3 regions of the Aeromonas sp. 130281 genome follow, and region 2 is predicted to be linked to each of the others. Evidence: riboswitches for the same ligand, from Rfam matches in the RefSeq annotation. Region 2 holds a riboswitch; each other region holds the start of a gene.

Region 1 (7,250 bases), on a different contig from region 2:
ACAAGCGCTTCTTCCACCGCTTCGGGGCCCAGACCCTGTTTCTGGTGGGGGCCGTCGGCTGCGTGGTGCGCTGGGTGCTGCTCGGCGCCTCTACCGAGCTGGCGGTGCTGGTGCTGGGTCAGCTGCTGCACGGGGTCACCTTCTGCATCAGCCACCTCGGCGCCGTGCGCTTCATGACCCGCCAGCTGCCCGCCGAGCAGCAGATCCCCACCCAGGCGCTCTATGCGGCGCTCGGCCTCGGCATGACGGTGGCGGCCCTGATGGCGATCTGCGGTGTGCTGTTCGAGCCGCTCGGTGGGAGCATCTTCTTCATCATGGTGCTGGTGGTGCTGCCGGTCTTCGTCCTGCGGCTGCGCGGGGAGCATGAGGGCGCCGCCGCCTGAGCGGGCACACTCAATGACGGTTGCCCGTCGGCACGCTGAGCCGGCGCGGCGCTCAACACATCTGAACAAGGGAAGAATGTAGATGCACCAAGGATGGCTGCTGATCGGGTTGTCGCTCGCCTATCTGGGCTTGCTGTTCCTCATCGCCTATGTGGCGGACAAGAGCAAGCGCCGTCGGCTCAAGGGCCAGCCCCTGCTCTACAGCCTGTCGCTCGCCGTCTATTGCACCTCCTGGACCTTCTTCGGCACCGTCGGTCAGGCGAGCGAATCCCCCTGGTCGCCTGTGCCCATCTATCTTGGCCCCATGCTGGTGTTCCTGTTTGGCTGGCGCCTGCTGGCCCGCCTCATCCTGGTGGCCAAGCGCGAGCACATCACCTCCATCGCCGACTTCATCGCCGCCCGCTATGGCAAGTCCCAGCGCCTGGCCATGGTGATCAGCCTGATCGCCGTCATGGGGATACTTCCCTACCTGGTGCTGCAGCTCAAGGCCATCGTCACCGGGCTGGATCTGCTGATGGCCAACTCGGTGCCGGCGGGGCCCACGGGCAACACGGCCGAGCTGGCCCTCGGCGTCGCCCTGTTGCTGGCCCTGTTCAGCATACTGTTCGGCACCCGCAACCTGGACGCCACCGAGCACCATCGCGGCATGGTGGTCGCCATCGCCTTCGAGTCCGTGGTCAAGCTGCTCGCCTTCATGGCGGTGGGGGGCTTCGCGCTCTGGCTCATCATCGCCAGACCGAGCGAGGCCCGCACCCTGGTGGCCGGGGACTTTCTCGATGCGGTGGTGGCGGTGTCACCGGGCAGCCTGCTGGAGCTCGCCATCTATACCCTGGTGGCCATGTGCGCCGTCATCTGCCTGCCGCGCCAGTTCCACGTGACTGTGGTGGAGAACAACCAGGGCCAGGATCTGCACTGGGCGCGCTGGCTGTTCCCGCTCTACCTGTTCCTGATGGGGCTCTTCATCTGGCCGCTGGCGCTGGCGGGTAAGCAGTGGGTGGGGGCAGACATGGCCTCGGACACCTATGTCATCAGCCTGCCCATGTCGCTGGGCTTTGACGGCATGGCGATGCTGGCGTTTCTCGGCGGCACCTCGGCGGCCACCGGCATGGTGATCGTCTGCACCATAGCCCTGGCCATCATGGTCAGCAACGATCTGGTGCTGCCGGTGCTGCTGCGCCGCTTCTGGCAGCAGGGGCGGGATGAGCGGCTGATGCGGCTGCTGCTGCAGGTGCGCCGGGGCGCCATACTGCTGATCCTGCTGGCGGCCTGGGTGCTCTATCTCTGGCTCGGGGATCTCACCAGCCTGTCGCGCATCGGCTATCTGTCGTTCGGCGCCGTGGCCCAGTTCGCCCCTGCCCTGCTGCTCGGGCTCTACTGGCGGCACGGCAACCGCAAGGGGGTCTATCTCGGGCTCGCCCTCGGGGTCAGCCTCTGGTTCGTGACCCTGCTGGCCGAGAGCGGCCTGCTGGCGGGCTCGCCCCTGGAGGCGCTGCTGGCCCCCCCCGACTGGCCCGCCTTCCGCGAGCTGAGCCTGGGGGCCTGGTGCATCTTCCTGAGCCTGTTGCTCAACCTGCTCGGCTACGTGGCGGGATCCCTGCTGTCGCGGGCGGCGGTGAGCGAGCGGCTGCAGGCCGCCAACTTCGTCGGCAAGCCGAGCCGGGATACCACGGCGCTCTACCAGGCGCGGGTCTCGGTCAAGGAGCTGGAGATGCTGGCGGCCCGCTTCGTCGGCTCGAGCCGGGTCAAGCGCGCCTTCGGCCGCTTCGCCGGTGAGCGCGGCGGCACCCTGGCGCCCCAGATGCAGGCGTCGGCCGATCTGATTGCCCACACCGAGCGGTTGCTGGCGGGGGTATTTGGCACCTCCTCCGCCCGGCTGGTGCTGGCCTCTGCCCTGCAGGGGCGCAACATGCAGCTCGAGGAGATAGCCACCATAGTGGACGAGGCCTCGGACGTGTTCCGCTTCAACCGCGGCCTGCTGCAGGGGGCCATAGAGCACATGGGGCAGGGGATCTCTGTGGTGGACAGGGAGCTCAAGCTGGTGGCCTGGAACCGGCGCTACATAGAGCTGTTCCACTATCCGCACGGGCTCATCCAGGTGGGGCGCTCCATCGAGGAGATCATCCGCTACAACGCCGGGCAGGGGCTCTGCGGCCCGGGGGACATAGAGGCCCAGGTGGCGCGCCGGGTCGCCTTCATGAAGCGGGGCAGCCCCCATGTCTCGGCGCGGGAGCGACCGGACGGCCGGGTGATCGAGATGCAGGGCAATCCCATGCCGGCGGGGGGCTTCGTGATGACCTTCACCGACATCACCCCCTTCCGGGCGGCGGAGCGGGTGCTGCGGGAAGCGAACGAGCACCTGGAGGCGAGGGTGGCCGAGCGTACCCACGAACTCTCCGAGCTCAACCGCCAGCTGCTGCTGGTGAACCAGCAGGTGGAGCGGGCGAACCACTCCAAGAGCCGTTTCCTGGCTGCGGTGAGCCACGATCTGACCCAGCCGCTGAACGCGGCCAAGCTGTTTACCTCCTCCCTGCTGGAGATGCTGCCGCAGGGAGGGGAGCAGGCGGCGGAGCAGGTCCGCATCGCCCGCCACATCGACGACGCCCTGGGGGCAACCGAGGATCTCATCACGGATCTGCTGGACATCTCGCGCCTCGAGGCGGGTAAGTTCAAGGCGAAGAAGCTCGATTTCGCCCTGAGCGACGTGCTGGGCAATCTCAAGGCGGAGTTCGGAGTGCTGGCCCAGGCGGGGGAGATCCAGTTCTCCGTGGTGGAGAGCCGCCTCGCGGTCTACAGCGACGTGCGCCTGCTGCGCCGGGTGTTGCAGAACTTCCTCACCAATGCGTTCCGTTACAACCCGGGCGGCCGGGTGCTGCTCGGCTGCCGCCGCCTGGGGGACAAGGTGCGCATCGAGGTGTGGGACAATGGCCCCGGCATTCCGCTGGACAAGCAGGAGGCGATCTTCGACGAGTTCTCCCGCCTCGATCACTCCCGCACCGCCAGGGAGCAGGGACTTGGCCTCGGGCTCGCCATCGCCCGCGGCATCTCCCAGGTGCTGGGACATCAGCTCTCCCTGCGCAGCTGGCCCGGGGCGGGGTCCGTGTTTGCCATCACCCTCAACCTAGCGACCCGGCCCGTGACGCCGAGCCAGCTGGCGCCCCCCGTGGTGCGAGACAGCCAGCTCGAAGGGATCCGGGTGCTCTGCATCGACAACGAGGAGGACATCCTCATCGCCATGGCCTCCCTGCTGGGACGCTGGGGCTGCGAGGTGCGCTGCGCCCAGAGCCTGGAGCAGGCAGAGGAGATCATAGGGGCCGGTTTCCTGCCCCGGCTGGTGCTCTCCGACTACCACCTGGATGACGGCAAGACGGGGCTGCAGGCGCTGCACATGATCCGGCTGGCCCATGGTAACGACATCGGCGGCATCATCATCAGCGCGGATCGCAAGAGCGAGCTGCAGACCCAGATCCGTGAGCACGGCTTTGGCTACGTCAGCAAGCCGGTCAAACCCCTCAAGCTGCGGGCGCTGATGAACAGCCTGCTGCTGCCAATACAGTGACAGCCTTCACACAATCAAGCATTGTTTGGCAAGTTCGGGAACTGTCATCAGGCGCCAGCATCACCGATGTTGGCGCCAGCTTGCCGGCATGTTCGCGAACAATCTGGAAAATGAGTCCTATTCGCTGTCATTTTTACTAGGTAGCGCCTCCTCCGACTCCCTCCTATAGTCATTCGGCGATTATTTTTGTCGCAAATCAAGTTGTGCAAAAAGGCAAACCGAACGAAAGTCCGGGACGCAAAGCCTCCGGTCTAAGGGTCAAAGCACCTAGGATAGCGGGGTCACCACAGGTTGTATCGTCCATGGGCCAAGCCATGGTGGCGATGATGTCTGCGTTACCTGGCAGGTTGCGTTGCCTTTTTCGTTGTTAATTCCAATAACGAAATAAGGAAGTTCAAATATGTTAAGTCCAAAACTTTCCCTGCTGGCGCTCCTGGTCGGGGGATTCTGTGCTACCTCCGCCTTCGCCGCTGCCCCGGGCAAACCCACCATAGGCTCGGGCCCCACCAAGTTCGCCATCGTCGAAGTCAATCAATCCGCCTCGGCCTACAACCAGCTGGTGACAGTCCACAAGGATGGCGCCCCGGTCAGCGTGACCTGGAACCTCTGGTCCGGTGACGTCGGTCAGACCGCCAAGGTGCTGCTCGATGGCCAGGAGGTGTGGTCAGGCCCCGCTTCCGCCGCGGGCACCGCCAACTTCAAGGTGACCAAGGGGGGCCGCTACCAGATGCAGGTGGCCCTGTGCAACGCCGACGGCTGCACCCTCTCCGACAAGAAGGAGCTGATGGTCGCCGATACCGACGGCAGCCACCTGGCACCGCTCAATGCGCCGCTCAAGGAGAACAACAAGCCCTACGCCAACAAGTCCGGCAAGGTGGTGGGGGCCTACTACGTGGAGTGGGGTGTCTACGGCCGCAAGTTCACCGTGGACAAGATCCCGGCCCAGAACCTGACTCATATCCTCTACGGCTTCACCCCCATCTGCGGCGGCAACGGCATCAACGACAGCCTCAAAGAGATCTCCGGCAGCTTCGAGGCGCTGCAGCGCTCCTGTGCCGGTCGTGAGGACTTCAAGGTCTCCATCCACGATCCCTGGGCGGCGATCCAGATGTCCCAGGGTAACCTCAGTGCCTGGGATGAACCCTACAAGGGCAACTTCGGCAACCTGATGGCCCTCAAGCAGGCCCACCCTGACCTCAAGATCCTGCCGTCGGTCGGGGGCTGGACCCTCTCCGACCCCTTCTACTTCCTGGGGGACAAGACCAAGCGAGATACCTTCGTCGCCTCGGTCAAGGAGTTCCTGCAGACCTGGAAATTCTTCGACGGGGTGGACATCGACTGGGAGTTCCCGGGTGGCCAGGGGGCCAACCCCAGCCTGGGCGGTCCGAACGATGGTGCCACCTATGTGGTGCTGATGCAGGAGCTGCGCGCCATGCTCGACGAGCTGGAAGCCGAGACCGGCCGCCAGTATGAGCTCACCTCGGCCATCAGCGCCGGCGGTGACAAGATTGCCAAGGTCGATTATCAGGCTGCCCAGCAGTACATGGACCACATCTTCCTGATGAGCTACGACTTCAGCGGCGCCTTCGACCTGACGAATCTGGCCCACCAGACCAACCTCTTTGCCTCCAGCTGGGATCCGGCCACCAAGTACACCACCGACAAGGGCGTCAAGGCGCTGCTGGGTCAGGGGGTGACACCGGGCAAGATAGTGGTGGGGGCGGCCATGTATGGCCGTGGCTGGACCGGCGTGAAGAACTACCAGGCAGGCAATCCCTTCACCGGCACCGCGACCGGGCCGGTCAGCGGCACCTGGGAAAACGGCGTGGTGGATTATCGCGACATCGTCAACAACCGCATGGGCGCAGGCTGGGAGCAGGGCTATGACGAGTCGGCCGAGGCCCCCTATGTGTTCAAGGCCAGCAGCGGCGATCTCATCAGCTTCGACAACGACCGCTCGGTCAAGGCCAAGGGGCAGTACGTGCTGGCGAACCAGCTCGGCGGCCTGTTCGCCTGGGAGATAGACGCGGACAACGGCGACATCCTCAACGCCATGCACGAGGGGCTGGGCCACGGCGAGGGTAGTCTGCCGCCGGTCAACAAGCCGCCGGTGGCCAATGCCGGCAGCGATCTGAGCGTCACAGGCCCGGCCGAGGTGACCCTCAACGGCAGCGCCTCCCACGATCCGGAAAGCGGCGCGCTGACCTACAGCTGGAAGCAGGTCTCCGGGCCCCAGGCCAGCCTGCTGGATGCCACCCAGGCCAAGGCCCGGGTGGTGCTGGACGCCGCCACTACCGACATCAATCTGGTGTTCGAGCTGACCGTGACCGACGATCAGGGGCTCTCGGCCAAGGATCAGGTGGTGGTGACCAACAAGGCACCGCAGCCGAACCTGCCCCCCGTGGTCAGCGTACCGGCCAGCGCCACCGTCGAGTCCGGCAAGCAGGTGACCATCAAGGCCACGGCGTCCGATCCGAACGGTGATGCCCTGAGCTACCAGTGGAGCCTGCCAGCGGGGCTCACCGCCACCGGTCAGGACAGCGCGACCCTGGTGGTCACGGGCCCGAGCGTCACCAGCGACACTGTCTATGACCTGAGTCTGGTGGTGACCGACGGGGCGCTGGATGCCAGTGCCGGCACCCGCCTGACCGTCAAGCCAGCCAGTACAGGTGGCGGCTGTGAGGCAACCGATCCGGATGCGGCCAACTGGCCGGCCTGGAGTGCCAGCACCGTCTACAACGCCGATACCAAGGTGAGCCACAACCAGCTGGTGTGGCAGGCCAAGTACTGGACCCAGGGCAACGAGCCAAGCCAGAGTGCCGATCAGTGGAAGCTGGTGAGCCAGGTACAGCTCGGCTGGAATGCCGCTGTGGCCTACAACGCCGGTGATCTCACCAACCACAACGGTCGCAAGTGGAAGGCCCAGTACTGGACCAAGGGCGATGAGCCCGGCAAGGCCGCCGTCTGGGTGGATCAGGGGGCAGCCAGCTGCAACTGATGGTCATAAGGAGTGGGGCCTTGGCCCCACTCCTTTTTCCTGTGGCGCTTTGTGGGCTGACCTCGGCCAGGGGCGGATAAGCGGCCAGCCATGGCCATCGGCGCCAGTCTTTCTCGGGAATTAATCATTTCACCCGAAGTTGAAAAAAATATTTTCATCTTGAAAACGCTTTCAATGGAGTGAGTTGGATGGTTGACATCCGCTCTCACGCCGAGCTTAACCCTGCCTTCAGGGATATTTCCTGATAGAACACCCAGTCAGGATCCCGCTCTGCCATTTGCAGTGACTGCGGCTATGGAGAATAATCGCGGCG
Region 2 (7,250 bases):
TCCGCCTTCAACACCGACAAGCTGCTGTGGCTCAACAACCACTACATGCGCAGCCTGGATCCGGCCTATGTGGCCAAGCACCTGGAATGGCACATGGCCACCCAGAACATCGACACCAGCAAGGGCCCGGCGTTGCCTGCCGTGGTGACCCTGCTGGCTGAGCGCTGCAACACCCTGGTGGAGGTGGCCGCCCAGAGCCGCTACCTGTTCGAAGAGTACGAGGCCATCGACGAAGCGGCCGCCAAGAAGCACCTGCGCGGCGTCGCGGCCGAGCCGCTGACCCTGGCCAGGGCCAAGCTGGCGGCGCTGGAGACCTGGACCACCGAGGCGCTGCACGAGCTGATTGAAGCGACCGCCGCCGAACTGGGTCAGGGCATGGGCAAGGTCGGCATGCCGCTGCGCGTGGCCGTGACCGGTCTGGGTCAGTCCCCTGCCATCGATGCCGTGATGGCGCTGGTGGGCAAGGAGCGGGTGCTGGCCCGCATCGATCGTGCCCTGGCCTATATCGAAGCGCGCATGGCCGCCGAGTAAGCTTGCCGTCGCACATTGCCGTCACCGGTCTGGGGTAATCTCTCCCCCGCCATCGACGCCGTGATGGCGCTGGTGGGCAAGGAGCGGGTGCTGGCCCGCATCGATCGTGCCCTGGCCTATATCGAAGCGCGCATGGCAGCCGAATAAGCCTCTGCCATTGCTTGAAAAAGGGCTCCCGCAAGGGGGCCCTTTGCTTTTGTGCGGCGCTCAGATTCATGACATAAAACAGCGACATAGCGACGCAGTTGGCGGTAAAAACAGCTAACTGGCTGAATTTTGACTAAACGCTCCAACGGGCGTTATTTTTGGGTTGACAGCAAAGCGGGTGATGCCTATCATGCGCCTCCGTTGCCAGAGATAACTTTGGTAGCGCCGAGGTGAGTTGGGGTTATAGCTCAGCTGGGAGAGCGCTTGCATGGCATGCAAGAGGTCCGCGGTTCGATCCCGCGTAGCTCCACCAAATTCTCCTCGAGCAATCTGGAATCCAAGGGGTTATAGCTCAGCTGGGAGAGCGCTTGCATGGCATGCAAGAGGTCCGCGGTTCGATCCCGCGTAGCTCCACCAGGTTCCCGATTGAAATGAAGTACCCAGGGCAGTGCGGTGTGTAACACCCAGGCCGACCTTTGTGGGGTTATAGCTCAGCTGGGAGAGCGCTTGCATGGCATGCAAGAGGTCCGCGGTTCGATCCCGCGTAGCTCCACCACTATTTAGCAGTAAGGCAACTGGCCGCCAGAACCCGTTGTCTAATGAAGAAAGAATTTGGGGCTATAGCTCAGCTGGGAGAGCGCTTGCATGGCATGCAAGAGGTCCGCGGTTCGATCCCGCGTAGCTCCACCAAATTCAGAGTGAAGGTCTTGACCTTGATTCGCCACAACTTGGGGTTATAGCTCAGCTGGGAGAGCGCTTGCATGGCATGCAAGAGGTCCGCGGTTCGATCCCGCGTAGCTCCACCAAACACTTAAGGCCACCGCATTGCGGTGGCCTTTTTGTTTGTTTGGGTATTTGCTTTTTTCATGATGACGGCCTCTTCATTTACAAATCAAATGACCAAAATGAAAAAGCCCGCGGCTGTCGCGGGCTTTTGGCGTTATTCAATGCGGATCATGACGAGTGCCGACGCCGCCAGGCCAGCGGCAACAGGGCCAGCAGCAGGGCCCCCATGGCCCCGCCGCCCCCCTTGCTCTCTTCCTTGAGCTTGAGGTCGACGATGACGGGATCGTGATCCGAGGCGCTGAAGGGGTTGTCCGACTTGATGAGATCGCCGCTGAAGGCGCCGCCATATTCGAACAGGTTGCTCTCGAACGAGTTGATGTGCCAGTCGGCCACCGCCACCACCTTGTCAGCCAGCGCCGGGTTGGCGAGGGCGTAGTCCAGGGTGCCGAGCTCGGCCTCGTAGCTGTAGGAGATGGCTTTCGCCTGGTTGAACTTGACGTTCAGATCCACCAGGCCGTAACCCTTGCCCACCGCCTGGCCTATCTGCTCGTAGGGCTGCTCGCCGATGAAGGTGTGGGAGGCGGAGCGGATCTGGCGCTCCCCCGCGACCGGCGCATAGTCGGTCAACACCCGGATGGGATCCTCCTTGGCGTAGGAGTTGAAGTCCCCCACCAGCAGCACCTGGCCCGGCATCTTGCTCACCGCCTCCCCCAGTACCCTGGCGGCGCTCACCCGAAACTCGGTGCACTTGCCCTGCAGATCCGCAGGCTCCGTCTTGCCATCCCCGTTCTCGTAGCAGCCCGATCCCTTGGATTTCAGGTGGTTGACCACCAGGGTCAGGGGGGCGTCGCTGCCCGCCACCGTGAAGCGCTGCACCAGAGAGTCCCGCTGACCGGCGCTCCTGGGGACGCCACCCGTGGTGTAGCGCTGCTCAGGCAGGGGGATGACCTCGGCATCCCCGCTCGGGGTGAGCAGGGCGGGGCGGTAGATCATGGCCACCATGATGGCGTCGCCGCCGAAGAAGCGCTCCTCGGTGAGCAGGGCCTTGGGCAGGGTGACGAAGGCGTAGTGCTTGCTCGCCTCTTTCTGGCGGGCGTTGAGGCTCTGCACCAGATCGTGGAGGGCGGCGTGCTCGTCGAAGCCGTTGTTCTCCATCTCCATCAGGCCGAGCAGATCGGCGTCCATCTCGGCGATGGCGTTGACTATCTTGGCGCGCTGCAACTGGAACTCCTCCAGGCTCTTGGCGCCGCGGTTGCAGCCCTTGGCGCTGTCCGCATCCGCCTGATCCGCGCAGAGCACGTTGAGGGCGCCCCCCACGCTGGAGTGGCTGGTGAAGTAGTTGAGCACGTTGAAGCTGCCGATCCGCAGGTCGCTGTCATGAGCGCGGGCCGGAGCACCCTGGCGATCGTTCTCGTCGGTGCGCAGCAGATCCCCCGCGGTGATGCGCTGCTCCTTGGGCACGATCAGGCGGTACTCGTCATAGCTGTAGCCCACCAGGGCCTCCAGGTTGAGCGGGGCATCGCCGATGCGCAGATAGCCCTGCTCCGGCTCCCAGGCCGGCAGCCAGGGGAGCTTGCCGTTGGCGGCCTTGAAGTCCGATTCGAGGAAGACGCGGTTGCCGGCGTTGGCCTCGGCCAGCGCCACGGCCTCTGGGCTGCCCGCCACATGGAGCTGGGTCGGCTTCATCAGCGGGGCGCCGTGGGCGAGCACCAGGTTGTTGCGCTTGGCGGCGTAGTCGTAGCTGAAGTTGCGGCTTATCTTGAGCGCGCTGCCCTCATCGAGGCGCACCCGCATCCCCTCGTGACGCTCCAGGGCCCGGGCCAGGGTCTCCCCTTCCTGCACCCGCAGCGCCGTGGCGGCCGGTGCCGCGCCCTGGGCCAGCACCGCCAGGCGCGGGGCGTTGCCGTCAACCAGTGGCTTGAGCTGGGTGTGGCCGTAGAACTCCTCGACCCTGGCCTCCAGGCAGACCAGGGCCCCCGGCTGGATGCCCGGGTACTTGCTGGCGAACTGCTTGTCGTTGAGGTAGACGAAGATGCCGTCCGATGTCTCGGGGTTGCCGTCCCCCTGCAGATCCTGCAGGTAGAAGCCTCTGTTCAGGCTCTCGCCGAGGGCGGAGACCAGAGCCTTGACCTTGACAGTCCCGGGGCTCTCGAACAGATCGCCCGGAACGAGGGGGCTCTTGTCGCCGCTGCCCTGGATGGCGGGGATGGGGGTGAGGGCGCTGTCGGCCGGGCAGCTGAAGCCGGCGGCATGGAGAGACGGGGACGCGAGGGCGAGCCCCACGGCCAGGGACAGCAGGGTAGGTCTTCCTTTCATGGGTATTCCTTTTTTTATTTTTGCCAGTGTTTCCATAGCCTTGGCGCTTTGGCCAAGGGCGCGCATTGTCACATTTCTGGCAGCTCTGACCAGTGAGGCAACGCACATTATGGGGAGACAAAAGAGGCTGAGTCCGTTTTTTTGACGTGGCTAACAGATTGATATTAATGACTTAATGGTTAGTTGGCCGATTGAGGGGAAGTGTGAGCCGGCCGGCATTCACATATTTTCCTTAGAGAATAAAGATTGAGCGGTTGCCACTTGCTTCCTATACTCGAGCCGTTCCTCACGGAACCCAGGCAAAGGGCAAACCGGCAGTGATGCCGGGACGCAAAGCCTCCGATCTGCCCCAAGCGGGCCAGACAGCGGGGTTACCCAGGGTGACTTGAGGGTTTGTGGCCCGTCCATGGCCTGTTGTCGCTCCCTTGTTCCCTGTTGCGATTGCGCTTTTCCCGGTCTTAGAAGCCAAGACAAAACAAGGATGATAACAATATGCAACAGATCTTGAGGCCCAGCAGGCTCGCCATGCTGGTCGCCCTTGCGGCCGTCCCTGCCTGGGCGCAGGCCGCCTATCCCGCCTATCAGGCCGGCACCGCCTACAAGGCTGGCGACATCGTCAGCAACGCAGGCGCCCTCTATGAATGCAAGGAATTCCCTTACTCCGGCTGGTGCGGCGCGTCGCCTTACCACTACGAACCCGGTGTCGGCGCCGTCTGGGCAGATGCCTGGAAGCTCTTTGGCGGCGAGGTGCCGCCGCCGGCCCTGGTGGTCGCCATCGGCTCCCCCGCCGTGGGCAGCAGCGTCAGCGAAGGGGCCAGCCTGGCCCTGGCGGTGACCCTGAGCGGCCCGGTCACGGCACTCGCCCGGGTGGAATACCTCATCGACGGCACCCTGGTCGCCACGGCCATGGCTTCCCCCTGGAGTGCCAGCTGGTCTGCCGCCGGCGTGGGCAATCACGCCCTCAAGGCACGGGCGCTGGATAAAGACGGCAAGGTGCTGAGCGAGGCGGATTCGAGCTTCCAGGTCGCCGCCGTGGTGGCGCCAGAGGCGCCCAGGGTGAGCATCGCCAGCCCCGCCGCCGGGGCCAGGGTGACCCTGGGCCGCGCCCTCACCGTGACCGGCAATGTGACCGACGCCAATGACGACGTCGCCAAGGTCGAGCTCTTCGTGAATGGCCAGAAGGTGGGCGAGGACAGCAGCGCCCCCTGGCAACTGAGCTGGACGCCCCAGAACAAGGGGCTGACCGGTCTCAAGCTGGTGGCGACCGACAAGGCAAATCTCTCTGGCGAATCGGCCCAGGTGGATGTCCAGGTGGAGGAGGCGGCCCTGCCCCCCACCGGCGGCAATCTCTCCTGCGACGTGCGCCAGATCTACCGCGCCGACGGCAGCGAGTGCATGGGGGATGACCACGGCCGCCGCGTCATCGGTTACTTCACCTCCTGGCGCACCGGCAAGAACGGCCTGCCCGCCTACCTGGTGGGCGACATCCCCTGGGACAAGATCACCCACATCAACTACGCCTTCGCGGCGGTGGACGAGCAGAGCCACACCATCAAGGTGGATGACGCCGCCACCAAGCTGACCTGGAACGGGGTGCCGGGCGCCGAGATGGATCCCGAGTTCGCCTATCAGGGCCACTTCAACCTGCTGTCCAAGTACAAGAAGCAGTACCCGGACGTGAAGACCCTCATCTCCGTGGGGGGCTGGGCCGATACCCGCGGCTTCTACGCCGCCACCACCAAGGGCGACTGCTCGGTCAACACCGCCGGCATCAACGCCTTCGCCGACTCGGCGGTGGGCTTCATCCGCCAGTACGGCTTCGATGGGGTGGACATCGACTACGAGTACCCCACCTCCATGAAGGATGCGGGCAACCCCAACGACTTCCCGCTCTCCAACCAGTGTCGCGGCAAGCTGTTTGCGAACTATGAAGTGCTGATGAAGACCCTGCGCAACAAGCTCGACAGCGCCGGGACCGAGGACGGTCGCAAATACATGCTGACCATCGCCTCGCCGGCCTCGGCCTACCTGCTGCGCGGCATGGAAAACTTCCAGGTCACCCAGTACCTCGACTACGTCAACCTGATGACCTATGACTTCCACGGTGCCTGGAACCACTTCGTCGGCCACAACGCCGCCCTGTTCGACAACAAGGCGGATCCCGAGCTGTCCCAGTGGGGTGTCTACACCCAGGCCCAGTTTGGTGGCATCGGCTATCTCAACTCCGCCTGGGCGGCCCACTACTTCCGCGGCGCCCTGGCGGCGGGCAAGATCAACATAGGGGTGCCTTACTACACCCGTGGTTGGCAGGGGGTCACCGGTGGCACCCACGGCCTGGGGGGCAAGGCGGCGCTGCCGAGCCAGAGCGATTGCCAGCCGGGGACCGGTGGCAGCACCATCCCCTGCGGCAACGGGGCGGTCGGCATCGACAACATCTGGCATGATCTGGACAAGAACGGCAAGGAGATAGGCGGCGGCGCCGTGCCCATGTGGCATGCCAAGAACCTGGAGCACGCGGCCAGCCTCGGCATCACCACATTGCCGAGCTACGGCCAGGCCTGGGGTCTGGATCCCAACAACCCGGCCCACGTGATGCAAGGCCAGTACGTGCGTTACTACGACGACAAGGCCCATGCGCCCTGGCTGTGGAACGAGCAGAAGAAGGTGTTCCTCTCCACCGAAGATGAAGAGTCCATGGGTCACAAGCTCGACTACATAGTCAAGCGGGGCCTGGGGGGCGTCATGTTCTGGGAGATGGCGGGGGACTATGACTTCGACGCCGCGAAGAACGAGTACGTGATGGGCAGCACCCTCACCAGCCTCGCCTACGAGAAGTTCAGCAAGGCCGACAAGGCGGCCCTGAAGCAGAACGATCTGCCGGCCCCGGCCGCCCAGCTCGACATCGGCGTGAGCCTCTCCGGCTTCAAGGAAGGGGACTCCAACTACCCGATCAACCCGACCCTCAAGCTCACCAACAAGTCGACCCAGACCATACCGGGCGGCACCCGCATCGAGTTCCTGATGCCCACCTCCACCTCCGACACCATCACCGACCAGAGCGGCATGGGGTTGAAAGTGGTGGAGAGCGGCGGCAACCAGAACTCCGACGGCATCGCCAATGAGAAGGACTTCCACAAGGTGGCCCTGACGCTGCCGGCCTGGAAGGCCTGGGCGCCGGGCACCGAGGTGGAAGTGGCCATGACCTACTACCTGCCGGCCGCCGGCGTGCCGAGCGGCATGCGCCTGATTGCCGGCAGCCAGACCATAGGCCTGAAGTCCGACTTCCCGGCCCTGGCCGAGGCGGTGCTGGGGGGCAGCAGTGGCGGTGACGGCGGCAGCGGTGGCGCCAGCTGCGCCAGCCAGAACGTCAACCCGGCGGACTACAATGCCTATCCGACCTGGCCGCGCGGGGATCACGCCAATGGCAACGACCGCATGACCAACGGCAAGGCGGTGTGGCAGGCCAACTG
Region 3 (7,250 bases), on a different contig from region 2:
TCTTCCAGCACTCGCTGCCGGTTTCCGATGCCTTCCGCATCTATGCCCTGCTTACCATAGGTGATGGTCTGGTCGCCCAGATCCCCTCCCTGCTGATGTCCACCGCGGCGGCCATCATAGTCACTCGCGTGAGTGACGAGGGAGAGATGTCGGATCAGGTCGGCCAGCAGATCCTGGCTTCTCCCCGGGTCATCTATACGGCGGCGACCATCATGCTGATCCTGGGCCTGGTGCCCGGCATGCCCATGCTGGCCTTCCTCAGCTTTGCCGCCGTGCTGGCCTGGACCGGCTGGAGCGTCAGCCAGCGCCGGGCAAAGGACCCTGCCCTGGATGCGGCCGAAGAGTTGACGAGGCAGATGGTGCAGCCGGAGCCGCAGGGGCTGGACTGGCAGGATCTGCCGCCGGTGGATGCAGTCGCCATCGAACTGGGCTATCGGCTGGTGCCGCTGGCCGAGGCAAACAAGGGGGCCGAGCTGCTCGCCCGGGTGCGCGGCATTCGCAAGACGCTCTCCGAGCAGTATGGTTTCCTGCTGCCCGAGATCCGGGTACGGGACAACCTGCAACTGCAACCGGACCAGTATCGCATCAAGCTGTCGGGCATCGCCCTGGCCACGGGGAATGTGGATTGCCAGCGGCTGATGGCCATCAGCAGCGGGGAGACCTATGGGGCCCTGGACGGCGAGCTGACCCAGGATCCGGCCTATGGCATGAACGCGGTCTGGATCTCGCCGGACAACAAGGCCAAGGCGCTCAACCTGGGTTACTCCGTGGTGGACTCCGCCACCGTCATCGCTACCCATGCCAGCAAGCTGCTCAGGGAGCAGCTCGATGGGCTCTTCGGTCATGACGAGGTGGGCAAGCTGGGCCAGTATCTGGCCACCCAGTCGCCCCGCCTGGCGGAAGAGCTCAATCTGGCCCTGACCCAGATGCAGCAACTGCGGGTCTTCCGTCAGTTGCTCAAGGAGCAGATCAGCCTCACCGATATCCGCACCATAGCCACCACCTTGCTGGATGCGAGCGAGCTGACCAAGGATCCTGTGCTGCTGGCCTCGGACGTGCGCTGCGCCCTCAAGCGTCAGATCGTCAGGCAGGCGATCGGATCCCGCGACATACTGGCGGCCTTCACCCTGGATGATCGGCTGGAGCAGACTCTGCTGACGGCAATGAATCAGTCCCAGCAGCAGGGAAAAATCCAGCTGGACAGCTTCCCGGTCGACCCGCAATTGCTGGCACAGTTGCAGCAGAACATGCCGCTGGTGAAGGAGCAGTTGCAGCAGCAGGGGTATGCGCCTGTGCTGGTGGTCATGCCCCAGCTCAGGCCGTTGATCGCCCGTTATGCCCGATCCTTTTCAAAGGGTCTCAAAGTGCTCTCTTATAACGAGATCCCGGAAGATTTGCGGGTCGAGGTAATTGGCACCCTGGGCTGAAGTGGAATTGCCACGCCCATATGCCGGCAGGAAGAGACTATTCCGCACATCTGCTTGAATTGTCATATAAAGCCGTTATGATGTGACGGCTTTTGACGCGACACAGACTGACAGTGAAAAAATAAAATAGAAACAGTCAGATGTGTCACATGGCTTAAGGACAACCAAGCCATGCCATCCTAATACGGGTCGTCGCATGATAAAGGCAAACTGAACTGAAAAGTCAGGACGCAAAGCCTCCGGTCTAACAGCATTGATGCTAATGATAGCGGGGTTACCAAGGCCATGATTCCAGCCTTGTTTTCATACCGATATAGGGTAAGTGCTCAATAAGAAGTGCTGCCCCGTCCTGGTGCGTTTTTATTTTTTGAGCGTCAGTTCTGTTGATTGATTCATGTGCAATCACAGGTTCGGGTTAATATGTTTTCTGATTTATCTATCAAGGAAAATTCAATACCCGTCGGTATTGAATCTCATGCTCATTTATTATTAGTTTCCTCTTCGTTATCAAATGGAGACGATGTTGAGGGAATATTGTTGAAGGCAGGCTATCGCGTTTCTTGCCTGAATTCTGTCCCGCTGGCCAAGCAATTTCTCTCTCACCATTCAGCGGATCTCGTGCTGCTCGACATGGCGGTCATGACCGAGGCCGGTCCCTCAATGGTGCAGGAGCTGGCGGGTACCGACTGCGTCATCCTGGTCAATGAGCACCAGGCCTATCTGGCGGCGGAGGCCATGCGGGCCGGCGCCATCGACTACATCATCAAGCCTTTCAGCCAGCGCCAGATCCTCGATGTGGTGAGGGGAGCCCTGCGCCTGCGTCAGGCCATTCCCAACCTGATCGCCACCTCGCCCCTGAGCCTGCAGGTCTTGCAGCTTGCCAGGCGGGCTGCCAAAACCTCGGCCACCATCCTCATCGGCGGCGAGTCGGGGACGGGCAAGGAGCGGCTGGCCCGCTACATCCACGAGATGTCCAGCCGGGCGGGCAAGCCCTTCGTGGCCATCAACTGTGCTGCCATCCCCGAAGCCATGCTCGAATCCATCCTGTTCGGACACAGCAAGGGGGCCTTTACCGGCGCGACCGCCAGCCAGCAGGGCAAGTTCGAGCTGGCCCAGGGGGGCACCCTGCTGCTCGACGAGATCTCCGAACTGCCGCTCGCATTGCAGGCCAAGTTGCTGCGGGTGCTGCAGGAGAAAGAGGTCGAGCGGCTGGGCAGCCATCAGGTGATTGCGCTGGATGTGCGGATCATCGCCGCCAGCAACAGAGACCTGAGGGAGCTGGTGTTGCAGGGGGAGTTTCGCGAGGACCTCTTCTACCGGCTCGATGTGCTGCCCATGAGCTGGCCTGCCCTGCGGGAGCGGCCGGACGACATACTGCCGCTGGCGGAGTACTTCATCGAGCGCTACGCCGCCCAGCAGGGGTATCGCCTCAGCGAGAGCGCCTGCAAGCAGCTGCTCTCCTATGACTGGCCGGGCAATGTGCGCGAACTGGACAACGTGATCCAGCGGGCACTAATTATGGCTCGCGGATTGCATATTCAGGCGGTCGATTTGATGCTGCCCCATTATGCCGTCGAAGCCGACAACCTGTTACCGCAGACGCTTGCGGCCCCGGAGGGGCTCAGCGAGACCAAACGGCATGCCGAATTTCAATTCGTCCTGGAGACGTTGCGCCGTTTTCGTGGTCACCGGACTCGTACGGCCGAAGCCCTTGGGATGACGACCCGGGCACTTAGATACAAGCTGGCTGCCATGCGCGAGCAGGGCATCGATGTCGAGCAGCAGATTCAAAACTAAGGGATAACCGAGTGAAGATTGAGATCATGTCATCACAGGTGACGCTCCTGCAGCAGATGCAGGAAATGCAGCGCGTCGCCAGTCACACCCCTTCCATCGAGCCTAACGACGCCTCGGCTGTCTCGTTCAGCGACGCCATGCGTGACGTCGTCGGCCGGGTCAACGAACAGCAGAATGTCGCGTCCAGACTGATGACCGCCGTCGACGCGGGTCAGAGCGACGATCTGGTGGGGGCCATGGTGGCCAGCCAGAAGGCAGGTCTCAGTTTTTCCGCCCTGATGCAGGTGCGCAACAAACTGATGACAGGCTTCGATGACATCATGCGCATGCCGCTCTGAGGGTAGGTCATGACTGAATTGGTATCATCCTCGCCGGGGGCGTCGGGCTCCCTGATCGCCCGGGTACAGGAAGGGATGCGCAACTGGCGCACCCTGTCCCGGGACAACAAATCCATCCTGACCATAGCGCTGCTTGCCGCCATAGTGGCGGGCACCATAGTGGTGATCCTCTGGACCTCCAGCAAGAACTATGTGCCCCTCTACGGCAAGCAGGAGCTCTACGACACCGCCAACATCATGGAGATGCTGGAGAAGGAGCAGGTGCCCTTCCGGCTGGAGAAAAGCTCGGGCCAGATCCTGGTGCCTGAGAGCCAGCTCGCCCACGTGCGCATGGCGCTGGCGGCGCGCGGGGTCAGGGCGGCCATGCCGGCCGGCCTCGAGGGGCTGGACACAGTGACCGGTCTTGGCACCAGCGAGTTCATGGAAGGGGCGCGCTACCGCCATGCCCTGGAAGGGGAGCTGGCCAGAACCATCATCTCGCTGGATGCGGTGCGCAGCGCCCGGGTGCATCTGGCCATCCCCAAGCGGACCCTGTTTGTCGGCCGTGACGAAGAGAAACCCAGCGCCTCTGTGATGCTGGATCTGCAACCCGGTCAGTCCATGGAGCCGGGTCAGGTCGAGGCCATCGCCAACCTGGTGGCGGGCAGCATCTCGGGCATGAAGCCCGGTGCCGTGACCATAGTGGATCAGGCGGGCCAATTGCTGAGTGCCGAGTTTGGCGACAAGGCGGGATTCGGCAAGCAGAGCGTCCAGCAGATGGAATACGTGCGCAAGCTGGAGCAGTACATCCGCCAGCGTGCCAGCGACATGCTCCATCCCATGCTGGGCACCGGCAACTTCCGGGTCCAGATCGCCGCTGACGTCAACTTCAACGCGGTGGAAGAGACCCAGCAGCAGCTGGATCCCAACGGTGTGGTGACCAAGGAATCCAACAAGTCCGACAAGACCATAGATGCCCTGGCGCTCGGCATCCCGGGGGCCCTGTCCAACCGTCCTCCCGAGACGGCGCCCCAGACAGAAGCGGCTGCCGAGGGGAATGCGGCGACGCCGGAGCCTGCCAAGAACGACACCCGCACCGAACGGCAGGAGGTCAGCAAGCAGTACGAGAACAGCCGCACCATAGTGCATACCCGCTATCAGCAGGGACGGCTGGAGCGGATGAACGTATCCATCTTGCTCAATCAGCAGAGCGGCCCCAAGGGGGGCTGGAGCGCCGAGCAGCTGGAGCAAATCCGCCAGATGGTGGAGCGCTCCGTCGGCTTTGACGGCGTGCGCGGCGATCAGATCAGCCTGCAGGTGTTCGACTTCACCGGCGCCGTGCCGGTGACGCCACCGGAATCGAGCTGGCTGGAGACCCCTTACTGGCAAGACTCCCTGCGCTACCTGGTGGGTGGTCTGCTGGGGCTGACCCTGGTGTTCTTCGGCATTCGCCCCCTGGTGAAGCACCTGGTGCGCACCCAGCAATATCCTGATGCCGAGCCGGAACAGGAGCAGGATGAAGAGCAGGAACCGACCATAGGTCTCTCCATGCGCCGTGACGGGGATGACGAGGCTGACGGCACCGCGGTTGGCAAGAACCTGCAGCAGGGGGAATACAAGCTGGAGCCCCAGTTCTCCTCGCTGGATCTGGAGGCGCTGCCGGAGCCTGGCTCCGAGCTGGAGGTACAGCTCAAGCACCTGCAACTGCTGGTGGATAAAGACACTGCCCGGGTGGCGGAAGTGGTCAGACAATGGGTGAGTGGCAATGAACAACGGTAATCTGAACCAGAGCGCGGTCGACATCGACATCGACAACCTCGAGAAGGCCGCCATCCTGCTGCTGAGCATGGGCACAGAGGCGGCCGCCAAGGTCATGCAGAAGCTGTCGCGGGACGAGGTGCAGCGCCTCATCTCCAAGATGGCGGGCCTCTCCGGCGTGAGCTCGATAGAGGCAAAGTGGACCCTGCAGCAGTTCTTCAACCAGTATCGCGAGCAGAGCGGCATCGGCAGCGCGTCTCGTGAGTACCTGGAGCAGACCCTGGATCTGGCGCTGGGTCAGCGCCTCTCCCGCAGCCTGCTCGACAGCCTCTACGGGGATGCGATGAGCCAGGACATCCAGCGCCTGCAATGGGTGCCCGCGGATGTCTTGGCCCGCTTCTTTCGCAACGAACACCCCCAGATGCAGGCGGTGCTGCTCGCCTTCCTGCCGCCCCAGACCGCCTCGGCCGTGCTCGATGCCCTGCCGGGGTCGGTCCATGACGATCTGCTGGTGCGGGTCGCCAGCCTCAGCTCGGTCAGCGAGCATGTGCTGGCCGAGTTGAGGCTGACCCTGGATCGCTGTCTCGCCTATGTGGCCGACCAGTCCGGCGCCAAGGTGAACGGGGTGCGCCAGGTGGCCGACATCCTCAACCGCTATCAGGGCGACAAGGAGCAGATGCTCTCCCTGTTGCGGGAACACGACGGCGACATGGCCCTCGAGATCGAGAAGAACATGTTCGACTTCATGGCTCTGCGTCGCCAGAGCGACGACACCCTGCAGCGTCTGGTGCAGGAGCTGCCGGCGGAGCTGCTGGCGCTGGCCCTGAAGAATACCGACGCCGGTTTTCGCAAGGTGGTGCTGGGGGCCATGCCGAAGCGGATGGCACAGGCACTGGAAGCCCAGATCCAGGATCAGGGCAGCGTCTCCCTGCGCAAGGTGGAGCAGGCCAGGGAAGAGGTGATGCAACTGGTGCGGGAACTGGTGGAGCAGGGCGAGATCGAGTTCCAGCTGTTCGAAGAAGCCACCGTCAGCTAACAGGAGACAGGCATGAGTCAGCATGTTCGCAAACTGGCGGCCGGTGCCACCCGTCTCTACCGTTTCCCGGCACTGGGACAGAGCGGGGAAGAGGCCAGGAGCCAGCAGGAAGAGTTCGAATACGGCTATCAGCAGGGGCTGGAGCAGGGGCAGGCCGAAGGGTATCAGGCCGGCTACCAGCAGGGGCTGACCAGCGGCCTGATTGAGGGGGAGGCCAAGGGCCTGCAACAGGGACAGGTGCGTGGCCTGGCCCAGGGGCTGGCCGAGGGACGTGCCTCCTTCGATCAGGCCATGGTCCCCTTTGCCAAGCTGCAGCTGCAGTGGGAGTCCCTGACCCGGGCCCGGATGCTGGAGCAGAAGGCGTTGATCGCCCAGCTGGTCGCCCAGGTGGCCAAGCGGGTGATCCAGGCCGAGTTCACCCTCAACCCGCAACAGGTTCTCCAGCAGGTCGAACAGGCCATGGCGACCCTGCCGAGCGAGTCGGAAGATCTGGTGATCTACCTCAATGAGGGGGACAGACAGCGGCTGGCCGAGCAGGGGGTGACCCGCTGCGAGAAGTGGCCGCTGCAGGTGGATGGGGCCCTGGGGGTCGGTGACGCCCGGATCGAGACCCGGGCCGCGGTGATAGAGATCAACACGGGGGAGCGGCTCGGTCGTTGCATCGAGCAGCTCAACCAGACCCTGGAACTGCCTCGGGATGCATGAGGCATTGCAGCAGGCGCTGACCTCGGCGCTGGACAGCCTGGACGAGATCCCGGGCTTTCGTCGTTATGGCCGCCTGGTGCGCGTCACCGGGCTGACCCTGGAAGTGGTGGGCTGCCAGCTGGTGATGGGACAGCGCTGCCGGGTGGAAACGGCAACGGGTGACGCCCTGCTGGCCGAGGTGGTCGGCTTCAACCGCGACATATCCTATCT

The links. A riboswitch is a leader RNA that binds a small molecule or an ion and turns the genes downstream of it on or off. The one in region 2 is predicted to bind cyclic di-GMP.
Region 1: it holds a riboswitch for cyclic di-GMP, as region 2 does, so the genes downstream of both, AC1IN8_RS07495 (glycosyl hydrolase family 18 protein) here and AC1IN8_RS06615 (glycosyl hydrolase family 18 protein) in region 2, are expected to answer to the same signal.
Region 3: it holds a riboswitch for cyclic di-GMP, as region 2 does, so the genes downstream of both, lafK (lateral flagellar response regulator transcription factor LafK) here and AC1IN8_RS06615 (glycosyl hydrolase family 18 protein) in region 2, are expected to answer to the same signal.

What each region holds. Positions count from the first base shown of each region.
Region 1 is NZ_JBWVQS010000002.1:106,467-113,716, forward strand. Features, by position in the region: gene AC1IN8_RS07485 (3-phenylpropionate MFS transporter) at 1-383, shown strand, start outside; gene AC1IN8_RS07490 (hybrid sensor histidine kinase/response regulator) at 466-3,939, shown strand; cyclic di-GMP riboswitch class I at 4,142-4,228, shown strand; gene AC1IN8_RS07495 (glycosyl hydrolase family 18 protein) at 4,340-6,937, shown strand.
Region 2 is NZ_JBWVQS010000001.1:1,471,247-1,478,496, reverse strand. Features, by position in the region: gene gltX (glutamate--tRNA ligase) at 1-531, shown strand, start outside; partial or broken gene AC1IN8_RS06650 (glutamyl-tRNA synthetase) at 543-678, shown strand; tRNA gene AC1IN8_RS06645 (tRNA-Ala) at 916-991, shown strand; tRNA gene AC1IN8_RS06640 (tRNA-Ala) at 1,020-1,095, shown strand; tRNA gene AC1IN8_RS06635 (tRNA-Ala) at 1,159-1,234, shown strand; tRNA gene AC1IN8_RS06630 (tRNA-Ala) at 1,293-1,368, shown strand; tRNA gene AC1IN8_RS06625 (tRNA-Ala) at 1,409-1,484, shown strand; gene AC1IN8_RS06620 (ExeM/NucH family extracellular endonuclease) at 1,633-3,780, opposite strand; cyclic di-GMP riboswitch class I at 4,076-4,159, shown strand; gene AC1IN8_RS06615 (glycosyl hydrolase family 18 protein) at 4,273-7,250, shown strand, end outside.
Region 3 is NZ_JBWVQS010000004.1:44,825-52,074, forward strand. Features, by position in the region: gene lfhA (lateral flagellar biosynthesis protein LfhA) at 1-1,427, shown strand, start outside; cyclic di-GMP riboswitch class I at 1,622-1,709, shown strand; gene lafK (lateral flagellar response regulator transcription factor LafK) at 1,962-3,224, shown strand; gene lfiE (lateral flagellar hook-basal body complex protein LfiE) at 3,236-3,562, shown strand; gene fliFL (lateral flagellar M-ring protein FliFL) at 3,581-5,320, shown strand; gene fliGL (lateral flagellar motor switch protein FliGL) at 5,307-6,335, shown strand; gene lfiH (lateral flagellar assembly protein FliH) at 6,348-7,040, shown strand; gene lfiI (flagellar protein export ATPase FliI) at 7,033-7,250, shown strand, end outside.